2 regions of the Arthrobacter sp. ASL1 genome follow, and region 1 is predicted to be linked to the other one. Evidence: predicted binding sites of a transcription regulator. Region 1 holds the regulator's gene; the other holds the start of a gene.
What was found. Region 1 encodes HspR, which represses chaperone genes until heat shock. Its sites were predicted from a motif close to AAGTTGAGTCNNNNNGACTCAACTT; they were not measured.
Positions count from the first base shown of each region.

Region 1 (9,184 bases):
TCCGTCCTGGCCACGCTCACCTTGCTGCCCGCACTGTTGGGCCTGCTGGGGCGCGGCGCGTACTGGCCGCTCATCCCGCGCCACCACGACCACGTCCCGGCGTCCCCCGTGGAGGGTGCCGGCATCTGGGCGCGGACGGCCCGGCTGGTGCGCCGCCACCCCCGCCGCATCTGGATCGCCACGGCCGTGGTCCTGCTGGCTGGATGCGCCGGGGTCACCCAGCTGCAGGCCACCGGCGTCCCGCAAAGCGAACTGGTCCTCGGGCAGACCGAGTCCGCGGACGGGCAGGACGCGCTCGCCCGGCACTTCGACGCCGGTGCCGGCAGCCCGGCCACGGTCATCGTGGACGCTGACCGCGGTGAGGCCATGCTCGAACGGGTCAAAGAAGTCGACGGGGTCGCCAGCGCCTACCTGCAGGCCCCCGGCGGAGCGCCCGCCGGCGTCGGGGAACCGGGCGCGCCAGCACGGCCCCAGGTCGTGGATGGGCACGTCCTGCTCTCCGTGACGCTGTCCGATGCCGCCGACTCGGCGGCCGCCCAGGAGACGGTCACCGCGCTGCGCACGGCGACCCACTCGGTGGATCCCGAGGCGCTGGTCGGCGGTCCGAGTGCCGTGTCGCTGGACACCAACCTCACGGCCGAGGCGGACCTGGTCAAGATCATCCCGCTGGTCCTGGGGGCGATCCTGGTCATCCTGGTCCTGCTGTTGCGCTCGATCGTGGCCCCGGTGCTGCTGGTGCTCACGACGGTGCTCTCCTACGGGACCGCCATGGGCGTCTCGGCCCTGGTCTTCAACGGGGTCTTCGACTTCCCCGGGGCCGACCCGTCGGTTCCGCTGTTCGGATTCGTCTTCCTCGTGGCCCTGGGGGTGGACTACAACATCTTCCTCATGACCCGGGTACGCGAGGAATCGCGCAGGCACGGCACCCGGGACGGGGTGCTGCGGGGGTTGGCCGTCACCGGGGGAGTCATCAGTTCCGCCGGCATCGTGCTGGCGGCGACGTTCGCGGCCCTGGGCGTCATCCCGATCATGTTCCTGGTCCAGCTGGCCTTCATTGTCTCCTTCGGTGTCCTGCTCGACACCCTGGTCGTCAGGTCGCTGCTGGTCCCCGCGCTGGCCTACGACCTCGGCGAGCGGATCTGGTGGCCCTGGAAACTCAAGTCCCATGCCGGCGTCGACGCCGACACCGGGCGCCCGGCCACCCGGCCCGTGAGATCCGGCACACAATAGGGGAGGGGGCGGAGCCACTGCTAGACTTGGTGGCAGTGGCTCCACGCTTCCCGGCTCCGGTCGGGTGCACGCGGGCCCTGCGTCGACAGATTTGAACCTTTTCCCGCCGCCCGGGCATCGAAACATGATGCGCCGGCAGCAGCGGCGGAAGGCCCGTCGCCTCCGGGCGATCGGCGGAGCACCCCATCCCGGGGGCCCAGGCCATCCTCTTCTTCGGCGACCTGCGCGCCGAACCCGGTTGCGCATAGCAACGACCGAAAGCAGCCCGTGAGCGTTTCCTTTACTTCCCTTGGCGTGCCCGCACGCCTGGCCGACATCCTGTCCGCCCAGGGAATCGATACCGCCTTCCCGATCCAGGAAGCCACCCTTCCCTCCACCTTGGCCGGCAAGGACGTGCTCGGCCGCGGCCAGACCGGCTCCGGCAAGACCCTGGCCTTCTCCCTGCCGCTGGTGGCCCGCCTGGCCGCCGATCCCAAGCCCCGCAAGGCCCGCTTCCCGCGTGCCCTGATCATGGCGCCGACCCGTGAACTGGCCACCCAGATCAGCAAGGTCGTCATCCCGCTGGCCGAAGGTGCCGACCTGCGCACCGCAGTCGTCTTCGGTGGCGTCTCGCAGGTCCGCCAGGAAAAGGACCTCAACGCCGGCGTCGACATCCTCATCGCCTGCCCCGGACGTCTGGAGGACCTGCTCAAGCAACGCGTCGCCGACCTGTCCCGCGTTGAGGTCTCCATCCTCGACGAGGCCGACCACATGGCGGACCTCGGTTTCCTGCCGGTGGTCAAGCGCATCCTGGACCAGACCCCGCGGGGTATCCAGCACATGCTCTTCTCCGCCACCCTGGACAACGGTGTGGACAAGATCGTCCAGCGCTACTTGAGCAACCCGGTCGTCCACTCGGTGGACTCCTCGCAGGCCGCGGTGGACACCATGGACCACCACGTCTTCATGGTCGACGCCGACTCCAAGAAGGAGCTGGTGCTCGAACTGGCATCGGGCACCGGGCGCCGCATGATGTTCATGCGCACCAAGCACCACGCCAAGAAGATGGCCGTCTGGCTCTCCAAGTCCGGCGTGCCCGCCGTGGACCTGCATGGCAACCTCAGCCAGAACGCCCGTGACCGCAACCTCGCCGCCTTCTCCGGCGGGGACGCGAGGGTCCTCGTGGCCACCGACGTCGCCGCCCGTGGCGTGCACGTCGACGGCGTCGAGCTGGTCGTGCACATCGACCCGCCCGCCGAGCACAAGGCCTACCTGCACCGCTCCGGGCGCACGGCACGCGCTGGCTCCTCCGGAACCGTGGTCACCATCGCCACCCCCGACCAGCAGGGTGATGTGAAGTCGCTGATGCGTGCCGCAGGGATCAAGGTCCCGCTCGAGCGGGTCACCCCGCAGGCCGCGGCCGTCGCCGCCGTACGCGGGGACAAGGCCGAGTCCGTCACCTACGTGGCGCCGCAGCCGCATTCCGCCCCGCGGGCCAAGACCCTGGCCGACTCCGATGCAGCGGGTGGCCGCGGCCGTCGCCGCGGTGGCCGCGGCAACTCGCGTCCGGGCCGGACGGAGGCTCCTTCCGGAGACCGACGTCCGGCACGTGATGGCGCGGACCGTCAACGTGATGGCCGCAACCGCGGCGAGAACGCCGGACGACCCGCCACCGGCGAGCGCAGCGAACGCACCGAGCGCGGTGGACGCAACGGTGGCCAGCGCAGCGAGGGCGCGGGCGGCCGCGCAGGCGGCAGCCAGCGTGCCGGCGGCCGTAGCCGCGCCGGTCAGCGCCAGGGCGCCCCGCGCACCGACGGGCGCGGCGGCGACTCCAGCCGGTCGTTCTCGTCGGCACGGCCCGCCTCGTCGGGCAACCGTGGTGGCAACACCATCGGAGACGCCATCGGGTCGAAGACCCAGGAGGCGCTCGGCGCGGGTCGTCCCGGCCGCGGCCGGGGCAGCCGCCGGGCCGGCGCCCCGCAGTCCAACCACAAGTAGGCCGCAAACCGCCGCTCACCCAGGGCGGCCAGTGGGCTCCCGAAGGCGCCGTTTCCCCTGTTTCGACACGGGGGGACGGCGCCTTTTTGTGCCCGTACCCAGCCCGAAAACCAAACTTGAGCGGGCTACACTCAAGTTCGAGTTGACATCAAAACAAGCACGAGTAGACTTGAGTGCAGAACGCTCAACCTCCCGGGTTGGGCGGAGAACCCCAGCATTTCCCACCGGAAAGAAGGATGCATTATGTCCCGTGCCGTAGGTATCGACCTCGGAACCACCAACTCGGTCGTCTCCGTCCTGGAAGGCGGCGAGCCCACCGTCATCGCCAACGCCGAAGGCGCACGCACCACGCCTTCCGTGGTGGCCTTCTCCAAGGGTGGAGAGGTCCTGGTCGGCGAAATCGCCAAGCGCCAGGCCGTCAACAACATCGACCGCACGATCGCCTCCGTCAAGCGCCACATGGGCACCGACTGGAGCACCACGATCGACGACAAGAAGTACACCGCCCAGGAGATCTCCGCGCGGACCCTGATGAAGCTCAAGCACGACGCCGAGTCGTACCTGGGCGAGAAGGTCACCGACGCGGTCATCACCGTCCCGGCCTACTTCAACGACGCCGAGCGCCAGGCCACCAAGGAGGCCGGCGAGATCTCGGGCCTGAACGTGCTGCGCATCGTCAACGAGCCGACCGCTGCCGCACTGGCCTACGGCCTGGACAAGGGCAAGGAAGACGAGCTCATCCTCGTGTTCGACCTCGGCGGCGGAACGTTCGACGTTTCCCTGCTCGAAGTCGGCAAGGACGAAGACGACTTCTCCACCATCCAGGTGCGTTCCACCTCCGGCGACAACCGCCTCGGTGGCGACGACTGGGACCAGCGCGTCGTCGACTGGCTGCTGGCCCAGGCCAAGTCCAAGGGTGCCGACCTGTCCAAGGACAAGATCGCCCTGCAGCGCCTGAAGGAAGCGGCCGAGCAGGCCAAGAAGGAACTCTCCAGCGCGACCAGCACCAACATCTCGCTGCAGTACCTCTCGGTCACCGCCGACGGTCCCGTCCACCTGGACGAGCACCTGAGCCGCGCCAAGTTCCAGGACCTGACCAAGGACCTGCTCGAGCGCACCCGCAAGCCGTTCAACGATGTCATCAAGGAAGCCGGCGTCAAGGTCTCCGACATCGCCCACGTCATCCTCGTCGGCGGCTCCACCCGCATGCCGGCCGTCGCCGAACTGGTCAAGGAACTGGCCGGCAAGGAAGCCAACAAGGGCGTGAACCCGGATGAGGTCGTCGCCGTTGGCGCCGCACTGCAGGCCGGCGTCCTGAAGGGCGAGCGCAAGGACGTCCTGCTGATCGACGTGACCCCGCTGTCGCTGGGCATCGAGACCAAGGGCGGCATCATGACGCACCTGATCGAGCGCAACACCGCCATTCCGACCAAGCGCTCCGAGACCTTCACCACCGCAGATGACAACCAGCCGTCCGTGTCCATCCAGGTCTTCCAGGGCGAACGCGAGTTCACCCGCGACAACAAGCCGCTGGGCACCTTCGAGCTCACCGGCATCGCACCGGCCCCGCGTGGCGTGCCGCAGGTCGAGGTCACCTTCGACATCGACGCCAACGGCATCGTCCACGTGTCCGCCAAGGACAAGGGCACCGGCACCGAACAGTCGATGACCATCACCGGCGGCACCTCGCTGGCCAAGGAGGACATCGAGCGCATGGTGCAGGAGGCCGAGGAGCACGCCGCAGAGGACAAGGCACGCCGCGAGGCAGCCGAAACCCGCAACGCCGCCGAACAGTCCGCCTACTCCGTGGACAAGCTCATCAAGGACAACGAGGACAAGCTGCCCGAGGAGGTCAAGACCGAGGTCCAGGCCGACGTCGACGCCCTGAAGGCCGCCCTCGAGGGCCAGGACAACGACGATGAGGTGAAGGCCGCCTACGAGAAGCTCCAGGCGTCCCAGACCAAGCTCGGCGAGGCCATCTACGCCCAGGCCCAGGCCGACGGCGCAGCCGGTGAATCCGGTGGCGAATCCGCTGGCACCGAGGCCCCGGAAGAGGACATCGTCGACGCCGAGGTTGTCGACGAAGACGACGAGAAGAAGTAAGGCGGTTCGATTCCGATGCCACACCACGGCAACGAAGAAGAGCACGGCGAGGAGCCGGTGCGCTTCACGGACAAGCGCAAGGTCGATCCCGACACGGGTGAGGTGCGTGATGCCGCAGGGCAGGAGGACGTGACCGCAGCCGGGGACGGCGCCGAAACCGAGGATGCGCTGGCCCAGGCCGAGCAGATCCTCAACGAGGCCGGCCAGGAGCAGCCGCCCGCCGCGACGACCGACGTCGAGGCGGAGCTGCGCAACGACCTGCTGCGACTGCAGGCCGAGTACGTCAACTACCGCAAGCGCGTCGAGCGCGACCGGGAAGCCGTCCGCGACCTGGCCGTCCAGTCGGTCCTGTCCAGCCTGCTGCCGGTGCTCGATGACCTCGACGCCGCCCGCAAGCACGGCGACCTGGACGATGGTCCGTTTGCGGCGGTGGCGAAGAAGTTCGACACCATCCTGGCCGGCCACGGTCTGGCCCGCATCGCGGAAACGGGGGTCGCCTTCGACCCCAAGGTCCACGAGGCACTGATGCAGCAGCCCAGCTCCGAGGTCCCCGAGGACCACGTGGCCCAGGTGCTGCGCAACGGCTACCAGAAGGGCGAGCGGGTCATCCGCGCGGCCCAGGTGGTCGTCTCCACCGGCGAGTAACGCCACCCTTCCCCGGCCGTCCCACCCCGTGGGGCGGCCGGGGTCCCCTTAATTTTCAGAACCAACCAGAAACAGGAGGCGCCCGATGGCCAGTCAGGATTGGGTCAACAAGGATTTCTACGCCATCCTCGGCGTCTCCAAGGATGCCAGCGACGCCGACATCAAGAAGTCCTACCGCAAGATGGCGCGCAAGCACCACCCCGACACCAACCCCGGGGACGCCACGGCGGAACAGAAGTTCAAGGACATCACCGAGGCGAATTCGGTGCTGTCCGATCCGGAGGAACGCGAACAGTACGACGCGATCCGCGCCATGGGCTCCGGCGCCCGATTCTCCGCCGGGGGGGCCGGCGGACCTGCGGGCGGCGGCGGCGCCGGATTCGACGACGTCTTCGGCAACCTTTTCAACTCCGGCGGCGCCCGCCGCGGTGGCGGGTTCTCCGGTGGTGGCCAGGTCCCGCCCGAATTCGCCGACCTCTTCGGCGGCGGCGGCGGGTTCGGCGGCTTCCAGCAGGCACCCCAAAAGGGCGCCGACCGCACCGCCTCGACCACCATCTCCTTCGCCGGGTCCATCCGCGGCACCACCATCGGGCTGCGCGAACCGGATGGCGAGGTCATCGACGTGCGCATCCCGGCCGGCATCCGCGACGGACAGAGCGTTCGCGTGCGCGGCAAGGGCCAGCGCGGACCGGCCGGCAACGGCGACCTGATGGTCAAGGTCTCGGTCAAACCGCATGCCTTCTTCGCCCGCGAAGACAACAACATCCGGATCCACCTGCCCGTCGGCTTCGCCGAAGCGGCACTCGGGGCCACCCTGGAAGTCCCGACCCTGACCGGCGAGACCGTGAAGATGAAGGTCCCCGCGGGAACCTCCGCCGGGCGGACCCTGCGCCTGAAGGGCCGGGGGGTCAAGACCGCAAAGGCCACCGGCGACCTGCTGGTGACGATCGACGTCGTCGTCCCGCAGAAGCTCAACGCCGAGGCCCAGGAGGCAGTCAGGTCCTTCGCCGAGGCCACCGCGGACGCCGACCCCCGGGCGGGCCTTGCCGCGAAGGCGGTACTCTAGCGCCGGGGTACCCCGCCGGGTAGCTGCATGACGATACGGACAGACCACGAGGAGGGAAGCACATGTCAGAGGGCAAGGCACTGGCCATCAACGACCGGTTCATCCCGGTCTTCGTGATCTCCGTGGCCGCCGAACTGGCCGACATGCACCCGCAGACGCTGCGCCAGTACGACCGCATGGGACTGGTCTCGCCCTCGCGGCAGCGCGGCAAGCAACGCCGCTATTCCAAGCACGACGTCGAACTGCTGCGCGAGGTCCAACGCCTCTCCAAGGACGGCGTCTCCCTGGAGGGCATCCGCCGGGTGCTCGAGCTGGAGAACCAGGTGGCCGCGCTGCGCTCCCGGGTGGCCGAGCTCAGCCAGGAGCTCGCCGACGTCAGCCGCCGCTCCTCGGAACTGCAACGGGTCTTCGCCGCCGGCGCCGGGGTCGGGGACGTCGTCAGCCTCTCGCGCGGCCAGCGCCCCCGTGCCCGGAGCCAGGCCGTCGTCATCTGGCGTCCGCAGGACTAGGCGCCCGCGCCATGGCGACCCCACCACCGGAGACGGTGGCCGACCTGATCGCCCGGGCCGAACGGCGCTTCCAGACCGCCACACGCCGCCGCGACGGACTCGACCAGCGCCGCAAGGCGGCCATCGACGGCGTCGCCCACGCCCTGCGGCCGACGTCGATGGGCCCGGCCATCCCGGCCCGGCACCTGCTGTTCCTGGACCTCGACGGCCCCGAACCGCTGGCCGCCATCGTGCTCGGGGATCCCGACACCGCCACCCACCTGACCTGGCAGGTCTCCGGCGCCGGAATCCGCCCCGGCACCGCCATGTGGGGCAGCGCGCGCGAGGCCGGGGAACTGCTGCTGGCCCAGCGTGCCGCCGGAGCCGAGCGCCCCGCCATCATCGCCTGGCTTGGCTACCCGGCACCTGGCCTGCTGCGGGCCATCTTCAACCGCTCCGCCCGCGGTGCCGTCGAGCGGCTGGCCCACGACATCCGGCGCATCGGCGCGCTCCTGCCCGACGGCGTGCACACCGCCATCGAGGCCCACTCCTACGGGGCCACCCTGGCGGCCCACGCGCTGGCCCGGCTCGCCGCCGAGCCGGTGCCCGCCGGCTCCCGGCGCCCCCGGATCGACACCTTCGCCACCACCGGCTCCGCGGGCATCCCGGCCAGGCTGCTCGAGGATCCCCGGACGCTCGGCGTCCCGGTCGACCGCCATTTCGAGGCGGTGGCCAGCCGGGATCTGCTCGCCCGGTGCGGGCGCCTGCTCAGCGGGCGCACCGGCGCCGCCGGGCTGCCGTTCGCCGTCGAGGGCCATCCCGGATCCGGGTTGCACGCCGTCACCGGGCACAACACCTCCCGCTACGTCCCCGGGGCCGCCCACGCCGAGTACGGCTACCGCGACCCGGGCACCCTCTCGCTGCACAACCTCGCCCGCATCCTCGGTGGTTCGACGCCCACCTGGACGTAGCATGGCCTCATGAACGAGGAGCGCATGGCCCTGGCCGATTTCACCCAGCGCGGCCAGCGCTGGGTCCTGGCCTACACACTCGACCTGCCGGTGAACCGCTGGGACGCCTGGATCGCCATCACCAGCCGCGACGGCCTGGGCCAGTGGTTCCCGGCGACGATCGTGGGGGAGTGGACGATTGGGCGCGCCCTGCGCTTCACCTTTCCGCAGGATCCCGATGGCGAGGCCATGGCAGGCCGCGTCGTGGACGTCGAGGCCGGCGCCCTGCTCGCCTTCACCTGGGAAACCGACTCGTTGCGGATGAACCTCACCGAGTACGACGGCGGCACCCGGCTCGTGTTCGCAGCCTCCCTGGATGGGCAGGGCCGTGGTGCCCGGGAGGGGGCCGGATGGCACGTGTGCCTGGCAGCGCTGCGGGAGTCCACCGGTGCGTACGTCGAGGAAGCCGACCGCGACTTCAGGCAGCTCTTCGAGCGCTACGCGGTGGAATTCGGCCCCGCTGCGGCCACAGTGCTTCCGCCGTCGTCCTAGTCCTTGGCGGTATTCCGGCGGTAGGCCAGGTCGAAGACCAGCCGACCGGCCGCCTCGGCCTTGCCCTCGAAGCTCGTGCGGATCCGCCCCTCGTAACGTGGCGCCCATCCGCCGAGGTCGTCGGTGAACCCGGGCTCGGGCTCGTGGCCCTCCAACCCGTCGCGGCGCACGCG
Region 1 is NZ_CM155284.1:2,928,180-2,937,363, forward strand. Features, by position in the region: gene AC1MEQ_RS13845 (MMPL family transporter) at 1-1,230, shown strand, start outside; gene AC1MEQ_RS13850 (DEAD/DEAH box helicase) at 1,525-3,207, shown strand; gene dnaK (molecular chaperone DnaK) at 3,451-5,310, shown strand; gene AC1MEQ_RS13860 (nucleotide exchange factor GrpE) at 5,326-5,955, shown strand; gene AC1MEQ_RS13865 (DnaJ C-terminal domain-containing protein) at 6,041-7,021, shown strand; gene AC1MEQ_RS13870 (heat shock protein transcriptional repressor HspR) at 7,084-7,530, shown strand; gene AC1MEQ_RS13875 (alpha/beta hydrolase) at 7,542-8,480, shown strand; gene AC1MEQ_RS13880 (SRPBCC domain-containing protein) at 8,490-9,011, shown strand; gene trmB (tRNA (guanosine(46)-N7)-methyltransferase TrmB) at 9,008-9,184, opposite strand, start outside.

Region 2 (9,184 bases), 920 kb from region 1:
TGCATGACCGCGGTGCCGATGGCCCCGGGGGAGGCGCCGATAATCCCGGTCGGCTTGCGGGCGAAGGAGTTGGTGCCCCAGGGACGCGAGCCCCAGTCGATCGCGTTTTTCAGTGCGCCCGGAATCGACCGGTTGTATTCGGGGGAGACGAACAGCACGCCGTCGACCGACTCGATGGCGTCCTTCAGCGCCCGGCCCTCCGCCGGGTAGTCCGCGTCGAAGTCGTAGTTGTACAGCGGAAGGTCCTTGATCGGGATCTCGCGGAACGCCAGCGTGTCCGGGGCGAGCTTGATCAGCGCCTGTGACAGGGTGCGGTTGATCGAGTTCGCGGAAAGCGACCCGACGAAGTAGCCGATCTGGTGTGTGGTCATGTTCCCAGTGCAGCACCGGAGTCTGGTCGCGTCCACCGTTGCGTTCAATTTTCCGGCTATCCCGGCGAGGCGTTCAAGCGGGTCACCGGGGTGAATGGAACCGCGCCATCCATGTCAGGCGCGGACCTCCCCGGTCCCCGGCCCGGGCGGAATTGGGCCCTGGGCCATGGCATACACCCGTTCGGCGTAGTCATCCAGGACCCTCGTGCAGTCGCCCAGCCGATCATTTGCAGTCTTTGCCTCGGCCAGTCCCAGCACATCGCGCTTCTTCAGGTCTCGGTACCAGCGGCGCAACCGGTTCAGGCCTTGTTCCTCCTCCTCGAGTTCGGCGAAGGTGAATTTCTGCTTCTTGATCTCGTGGGCGATCTCCTGTTCGAATTTTCCGCAGTCGGCCACGAACTCGGCCCATTCGTCGAGGCGCACGGATCTGTAGGCATGGCTGATGAGGTTCTCGGAGGCCTTGTCGCGGGGTGAAGCGTCGATGAGTGCGAACGTTCCGCCGGCCTCACGGCACATCTCCGCAGCCTGCTCCATGCCGGGTTCGAAGGCGGGCCCGGCCGGCAACGCCCAGACGCCGGGGGATATCGGAACGGCACCCGTGCGGCGCAGCTGGCGCCACACCGCGACCCGGTAACGGGAGGGTTCCGACGGGACCTGAAACAGGATAAGGACCCAGCTCACTCTATGTGTCACAATTTCCAGTGTAACGCCAGTTACTTAGGGAGGGACCATGAAAGTCAACCTGCTGGCTGGTACCTGGGTGGACAAGACGTTCAGGATCAGCCTGGTCCTGAAGGGGCTTGATGGGCTGCTGGAGCTCGTGGGCGGGATCTTGTTCCTCCTGGTCCCGCCGGATCGGATCGGCTCCCTGGTCGCGCTGCTTACCCAGCACGAACTCATCGAGGACCCACAGGACCTCGTGGCCAACGCACTACGGGACGCGGCAGGGGCCCTGACCATATCGGCGAGCATTTTTGCTGCGATCTACCTGCTGCTGCACGGGCTGGTGAAGGTCGTCCTCGTATGGGCCGTGCTCCGGGACAAGTTGTGGGCCTATCCATGGATGATCGCCTTCCTGCTGGTGTTCATCGTGTATCAGGGCTACCAGATTTCCACCGCCTTCTCCTGGGGGATGGTCCTGTTGACCGTCTTCGACATATTCATCGTCGTGCTTACCTGGCATGAATACCGGGTGCACAGGGTGCGGGCCGGGGGTCATCCGCCCGCCGGCCTGCCGCCGAACCGGCGAGGGTGATGGGAGCGCTACCGGGAAGTCAACCAGGTCCGTTCGGGCCGTCGAAGGAGTCGTATGTGGTGGCAGGGGCTGGTGGGCATCGTCGGGGGGCTCTTCTTGGTATATGCGGTATTGCTGTTTTTCCTTTGGCTATATGCGAGGAAACACCCGGAAACCGTGACGATGAAGGATGCGCTCAGGTTGTTGCCGGACCTTCTGCGACTGGTCAGAAACCTCATGGCCGACAAGACCGTTCCCGCCCGCGTGCGGGTCGAACTTGTCCTCTTGCTGGTCTATCTGCTGTTCCCCGTCGATCTGGTTCCGGACTTTCTGCCGGTCATCGGCTACGCGGATGACGTCCTCATCGTTGCCCTGGTTTTGCGCTCGGTCATCCGGCGCGCGGGTATCACGGCCGTGGAGCGACACTGGCCGGGTAGCCCGCAGGGATTGGAAATCATCGTCAGGCTTGCCGGTCTCGGCCGTCGATAGCCATGTGCACGCGTCAGGGCACATCCGCAGACGGCCTGATCGCGCGTGTTTGCCAGATCAACGGATCACTGGAAGCGGCCTCGCGATGAGGGCGAATGCCGGGTCCTTGCGTGCTGGATGCGCATTCCGGGCGATCTGATCACGGCGTCCTGGCGCGGGTCTGCATCCCGATGCCGGACGGGGAGGTCGCGCCGTGTCCAGGTGATCGTGCAATAATCTTCGTATGAATGCAGATATTGGGATTTCCGGTCGGGAACCCGAAAGCCAATACGTAGAGCTTGCCGTCGAGGTCTTCGCGATGCTCGCCGATGCCACGCGTGTGCGGATCATCCTCGCCTTGCAGGAGGGGGAAATGTCGGTGAACCATCTCGCGGACATCGTGGACAAGTCCCCGGCGGCGGTGTCGCAGCACCTCGCGAAAATGCGCCTCACTCGCATGGTCTCCAGCAGGCAGGACGGGACGAGGGTGTTCTATCGGCTGGCCAACGAGCATTCCCGACAGCTGGTCGCCGACGCGATCTTCCAGGCGGAGCATGCCCTCGGTGGTATCCCGCTGCACCACCACGAGGAAGCGCAGCAGGACCAGTGAAACCACGCGCAGGACACCACCAAGTCCACACGGGTCACGCTGTGGACCACGACACCCATGGGCATGAACACGACGGGCATGAGCACGGCCACGCGCATTCGCATCCGACCGGGCTGAAGGGCTTCTTCTACGGGCTTTTCGTGCCGCATAGCCACGATGTTTCGGATTCGATAGACGATGCGATGCAGAGCAGCGCCAAGGGAATCCGTGCGGTGAAGCTCTCCCTGCTGGGACTCGGGCTTACCGCGGTGTTCCAGCTCGTCATCGTCCTGATTAGCGGTTCGGTGGCATTGCTGGCCGACACGGTGCACAACTTCTCCGACGCCTTGACGGCCATTCCGTTGTGGATCGCGTTCCTGCTCGGTCGTCGGGCCGCCACGAAACGGTTCACGTTCGGCTTTGGGCGGGCCGAGGACATGGCGGGGCTGTTCATCGTCGCGATGATCGCGCTCTCGGCGGTAGTGGCCGCCGTGGAATCGATCCGCAGGTTCTTCGCCCCGCAGCCCCTGGAGAACCTGGGCTGGGTGTTGGCCGCGGGGCTGATCGGTTTCGCCGGCAACGAGCTCGTGGCGATCTACCGGATCCGCATTGGGCGGCAGATCGGCTCGGCGGCGCTGGTCGCTGACGGCGTCCATGCCCGCACCGATGGATTCACGTCCTTGGCCGTCGTCCTGGGCGTCGCCGGCGTCTGGCTTGGCTTCCCGCTGGCCGATCCCATCATCGGGTTGCTGATCTCGGTCGCCATTGCCGTGCTTTTGTGGGGCACCGCCCGGGACATCGGCAGGCGGCTGATGGACGGCGTCGACCCCGAATTGATGGAGCGCGCGGAAACTGCCATCGAGAGCCTGGTGTCGAGCTCGTCGATCAGGATGCGATGGATGGGACACCAACTGCACGTGGAGGTCTCCATCGGGGCCGGGGACACTTCCAGTATTCGGGAACTGACCCGACAAAACCGCGCCGTGGAGGAAGCGCTGCGCTCGACACTTCCCAACGTCGGCTCGGTGGCGATCATCCCGATCTGGGAAGCGACTGCAGCCCCCGCTTCCAGCTGACGCTTCGGTGGATCCGCATCAGCTCCCGCCCGGTCCCGGGCACGTTATCCCTTGGGGGCGGCCGGGCCGCGGCATAGGCTGGCGACAGGGCCTCCGGGGCCCTCGCGGCGCGCGGCGCCGCACACCACGAGTCAACCGAAGGAGCGTGCGATGACCAACGCAGGAGACCACCGGGACGATGAGAAGGGCCAGCCGGAGACCGGTGCGCCGCTCTCCGAACACATTGCCGCGGACGACGGCGGCGATACGGAAGTGGACGCCGATTCGATCCCCGTGCAGGGAAACGACGAACTGGCAGACGAATTGGCGGAAGAAGCCTACGGCGACAAGGACGACGACGGGAACCCCGACATCCCCAACGCCCCGTTCCCCGGCTGAGCCGAAACGGCAGGAACGTGAAGACGCCCCCGCCGCCTGCAGTGCAGGTGGCGGGGGCGTCCTCGGTGCGGGGCTGCCGGCTACGCGGCCAGCGGAGCGCTGGCGGCAGTGCCGGAAACCAGCAACCGGTCGCCGTCCGCGGCCACGGTGACCGAGCCGCCGTCGTGCACTGCGCCGGTGACCAGCAGGTCGGCGATGGCGTCGTCGACCTCGCGCTGGATCACCCGGCGCAGCGGACGGGCGCCGTACTCGGGCTCGTAGCCGCGCTCGGCGATCCAGCCCACCGCACTGTCCTCGGCGGTGAACGAGATGCCCTGGGCAGCCAACCGGGCCTCGGTGGCGCGCAGCTGCAGTGACACGATCCGGCGCAGCTCGTCCTTCTCCAGCTTTCGGAAGAGCACGATCTCGTCGATGCGGTTCAGGAACTCCGGCCGCATTGTCTCGCGCAGCCGGCCCATGACCCGGTCGCGCAGGGCCTTCTCGGAGCCGAAGCCGTTGGCGTCCCCGGCCTGCTGCGGGGTAAAGCCCATGGCACCGGACTTGCTGGCCAGGAACTCCGATCCGAGGTTGCTGGTCATGATGATGACCGTGTTGCGGAAGTCGACCGTGCGCCCCTGCCCGTCGGTGAGCCGGCCGTCGTCCAGGACCTGCAGGAGCAGATTGAACACGTCTGGGTGTGCCTTCTCCACCTCGTCGAGCAGCACGAGCGAGTACGGGTTGCGCCGCACCTTCTCCGTCAGCTGGCCTGCCTCGCCGTAGCCGACGTAGCCTGGAGGGGCACCGACCAGCCGCGAGACCGTGTGGCGCTCGCCGAACTCGCTCATGTCGAAGCGCAGCAGGGCGTCTTCCTTGCCGAAGAGCGACTCGGCCAGCGATTTGGCCAGTTCCGTCTTGCCCACGCCCGTGGGGCCCAGGAAGAGGAAGCTGCCCACCGGCCGGCCGGCGTCGCCCATGCCCGTGCGGTTGCGCCGCACCGACTTGGCGATGACGGAGACCGCGTCGTCCTGGCCGATGACCCGGGAATGCAGGTCATCCTCCAGTTGGGCGAGCCGGGCACGGTCGCCCTCGGTGAGGCGGGAGGCCGGGATGCCCGTGGCCCGGGAGATGATCTGGGCGATCTGCTCCTCGTCGACCACGTCGGTGGCAGCGGCCCGAGGTGCGGTGCCCGTGGCGGCCACCTGATCGAGGTGTTCGACCAGCCCGGCAATCTCGTCGCGCAGCTGTCCGGCCTCCTCGAAGCGCTCGGCGGCCACTGCCTCGTTCTTGCGGGTCTCCAGTCCTGCCAGTTCGGCGCGCAGGGCCTCGACGTCGACAGCCGGCCCGCGGCGCAGGCTCAGCCGGGCGCCCGCCTGGTCGATCAGGTCGATCGCCTTGTCCGGCAGGAACCGGTCGGTGAGGTACCGGGCCGAGAGCTCGACCGCGGCCCGCAGGGCACCCTCGGTGTAGGTCACGTGGTGGTGTTCGGCGTAGCGGTCCTGCAGCCCGGCGAGGATCTCGACGGCGTCCTCCTGCGAGGGTTCGCCGACGGTGACGGGCTGGAAACGGCGCTCCAGGGCCGGATCCTTTTCCACCTTGCGGTACTCGCCCAACGTGGTGGCACCGATCAGGCGCAGCTCACCGCGGGCCAGCCGGGGCTTGAGGATGTTGCCGGCGTCCATGCCGCCACCCTCGCCGGATCCACCGGCCCCGACGACGGTGTGCAGCTCGTCGATGAAGACGATGTACTCGCCGGCGTGCGTGGCGATCTCGTCCATGGTCTTGGTCAGGCGTTCCTCGAAGTCGCCCCGGTACCGGGTGCCGGCGAGCATGCCGGGCAGGTCCAGGGAGATGACCCGCTTGCCATGCAGCTGGGCCGGGACCTCGTCTGCGGCCAGGGCCCGGGCCAGTCCCTCGACGACGGCGGTCTTGCCGACGCCTGCCTCACCGATGAGCACCGGGTTGTTCTTGGTGCGCCGGGCCAGGATCTCGATGGTCTGCTCGATCTCGAGTTCGCGGCCGATCACCGGGTCCAGCTTGCCCTCGGCCGCGAGCGCGGTCAGGTCGGTGCCGTAGGTCTCGAGCATGGGGGTCTCGGATTCCGAGGTGGGGCCGGAGGCCCCCGGGGCCATGTGGGGTTGCGCGTCCGCTGCGGCCTGCTGTGCGGCGGCCGCGCCGATGTCTTGCAGCGATTCCGGGGTGACGCCCGAGGCGGCCAGCACCTGCCCGGCGGGGGAGTCCTGGTTGAGCACGAAGGCGACGAAGAGGTGCTCGGGATCGATGTAGGTCGAGCCGAAGGCCCGGGCGACCTGGCGGGCATCCAGCAGGGCGCGCTGGGCCGAGTTCGTCAGCGAGGGGGCTCCGCCGTCGTGCCGGGTGGACGATTGCGGCAGGCGCTGCTCCGCGTCGCGGATGATCTCCGCGACGTCGATGCCGGCGGCCTTCAGCTGGGCGGCCGGCCCCTCCTGCTCGAGCATGACGCGCAGCAGGTGCAGGGCATCGAGTTCGGTATGGCCGTGCTCGGTCGCGAAGCTGGCCGTCTGGGCGAGCAGTTCGTGTGTACGGCGGCTGAGCAGCCGCGTGATGTCAATGGGGCGGCCGGCTTGCGCGGCCCGCTGGCCCTGCAGATAGCGGGCCAGGAAGTCGTCAAATGAGCCGTTGCCCGACCCGGTGGAACCGAAGAACGTTGGCACGTGATCCTCCAAAATAAACTTGAGCTTCTTACGCTCAAGTATAGAGAGTTGAGCGGGTTTCACTCAAGTTAACGCTGAGGCCTCGGGATTATTCCTGCGGCATGCCGTCGCCGGACTCCGGTTCCGGCCGACCCTATCCCGGCGCGGGGGGCCCGAGTAGTCTGCTGGCAAGGGACGGATCCGGCGCCCGGCGCCAGGTCGCCGGCCCCCACGCCACAATGTCGAGAACCCGGAGTGTGCTGACATGAAAAAGCTCATCAACGACCCGCAAGCCGTCGTCCAGGAGTCGGTGGACGGATTCGGGCTGGCACACGCCGATCTGGTGTCCATCCACCGGGATCCGCTCTTCGTCACCCGCAGGAAGGGGCGGGAGGGCAAGGTGGGGCTGCTCTCCGGTGGTGGCAGTGGCCATGAACCGCTGCATGCCGGGTACGTAGGGCACGGGATGCTGGACGCCGCGGTCCCCGGGCCGGTGTTCACCTCGCCCACCCCCGACGCCATCATCCCGGCGACCCGCGCCGCGGACACCGGTGCCGGCGTCGTGCACATCGTGAAGAACTACACCGGCGACGTCCTGAATTTCGAGACCGCCGCCGAGATGTGCCAGGCGGAGGGGATCGAGGTGCGCACGGTGCTGGTCAACGACGACGTCGCCGTGGAGGACTCGCTGTACACGGCAGGGCGGCGTGGCGTCGGTGGCACGGTCCTGGTCGAGAAGATCGCCGGGGCCGCGGCCGAGCGGGGGGATGGGCTCGACGACGTTGCCGCCATCGGCAACCGCGTCAACGACAACGTGCGCAGCATGGGGGTGGCGCTCAGCGCCTGCACCGTCCCGCACGCGGGGGTCCCGAGCTTCGAGCTGGCCGATGACGAAATCGAGATCGGCATCGGCATCCACGGCGAGCCCGGCCGGCACCGGATTCCCCTGGAACCGGCGGACGGCATCACGGACCGGCTGCTGGAACCCATCCTGGCCGACCTCCACCCCGTGGCGGGGGAGGAGGTCCTGCTGTTCGTCAACGGCATGGGCGGGACCCCGTCCAGTGAGTTGTACATCGTTTTCCGGCGGGCGGTGCAGGTCCTGCAGGATGCCGGGCTGGCGGTGTCCCGGTCCCTGGTCGGCAACTACATCACCGCCCTGGACATGCAGGGCTGCTCCATCTCGGTCCTGCGGCTCGACGACGAGCTGACCGAGCTCTGGGATGCGCCCGTCCTCACTCCGGCACTGCGGTGGGGCAAGTAGATGGCGGACACCCTGGGAACCGACTGGGCCATCGACTGGCTGCGACGCAGCGCTGCCGCGATAGCAGATCACCGCGTCGAGCTCGGCGAACTGGACCGGGCCATCGGAGACGGGGACCACGGTGAGAACCTGCACCGTGGCTTCACGGCCCTGGTGGCGAAGCTGGACGCGGAGGCGCCGCCCACCCCGGGGAGCGCCTTCAAGGTGGCGGCCATGACCCTGATGTCCACCGTCGGCGGGGCGGCGGGCCCGCTGTACGGCACGGCCTACCTGCGTGCGGCCAGCGCCGTGGGCGAGGACGAGACCCTCGACGCCGGTGCACTCGTGGCGGCCCTGACCAGCGCGCGCGACGGTGTCGTCGCCCGCGGCAAGGCCGCACCGGGGGACAAGACGATGATCGATGCCTGGACCCCTGCGGTGGATGCCGCCGCCGCCGCCCAGGAGCAGGGGGTGCTGGCCGTCCTGGAGGCCGCGGCCACCGCTGCCGAGGGCGGGGCCGTGGACACCGATCCGTTGATCGCGCACAAGGGCCGCGCCAGCTACCTGGGCGAACGCGCCGTGGGGCATCGCGACCCAGGGGCCGCGTCCTCGGCGCTGATCCTGCGGGCCGCGGCGGACGCGGCGGCAAGGAATGCCGCATGACCGTCGGCCTGGTCGTGGTCTCCCATAGTGCCCAGCTGGCCGCGGGCGTGGTGGAGTTGGCATCCCAGATGGCGCACGATGTGGTCCTGGTCGCCGCCGGGGGCATGGACGACGGGAACGTGGGCACCTCCCTGGACAAGATCATGACGGCACTGGACGAGGCGGACAGCGGCGACGGGGTCGTGGTCCTGGCCGACCTCGGATCGGCGGTCATGACGGCCGAGGCCGCCATCGAGTTCCAGGACCGTCCCGCCCGGGCCCGGTTGGCGGATGCGCCCCTGGTCGAGGGTGCGGTGGCCGCAGCCGTTGCGGCCCAAGGCGGGGCAGACCAGGCGGCCGTGCTCCACGCCGCGCAAACGGCGTGGTCCCCCGCCGAGTCGGCCCGGTCGGGACCGTCGGGCGCGGAGGCGTCCGATGCAGGAGCGTCCACCGCGGGGGCTGCCGGCCTGGAAGCGGACGGCGCGGCTCCGGCTGAGCTGACCTCGACGTTCACCCTCGTCAACCCGCTGGGTCT
Region 2 is NZ_CM155284.1:2,012,064-2,021,247, reverse strand. Features, by position in the region: gene AC1MEQ_RS09505 (NADPH-dependent FMN reductase) at 1-371, opposite strand, end outside; gene AC1MEQ_RS09500 (Chromate resistance protein ChrB) at 486-1,064, opposite strand; gene AC1MEQ_RS09495 (DUF2127 domain-containing protein) at 1,102-1,626, shown strand; gene AC1MEQ_RS09490 (YkvA family protein) at 1,681-2,094, shown strand; gene AC1MEQ_RS09485 (ArsR/SmtB family transcription factor) at 2,318-2,683, shown strand; gene AC1MEQ_RS09480 (cation diffusion facilitator family transporter) at 2,725-3,738, shown strand; gene AC1MEQ_RS09475 (hypothetical protein) at 3,889-4,116, shown strand; gene AC1MEQ_RS09470 (ATP-dependent Clp protease ATP-binding subunit) at 4,197-6,785, opposite strand; gene dhaK (dihydroxyacetone kinase subunit DhaK) at 7,030-8,028, shown strand; gene dhaL (dihydroxyacetone kinase subunit DhaL) at 8,029-8,670, shown strand; gene dhaM (dihydroxyacetone kinase phosphoryl donor subunit DhaM) at 8,667-9,184, shown strand, end outside.
Region 2: a site for HspR is predicted at 6,831-6,855, ahead of AC1MEQ_RS09470 (ATP-dependent Clp protease ATP-binding subunit). Genes of this name have one in related genera too.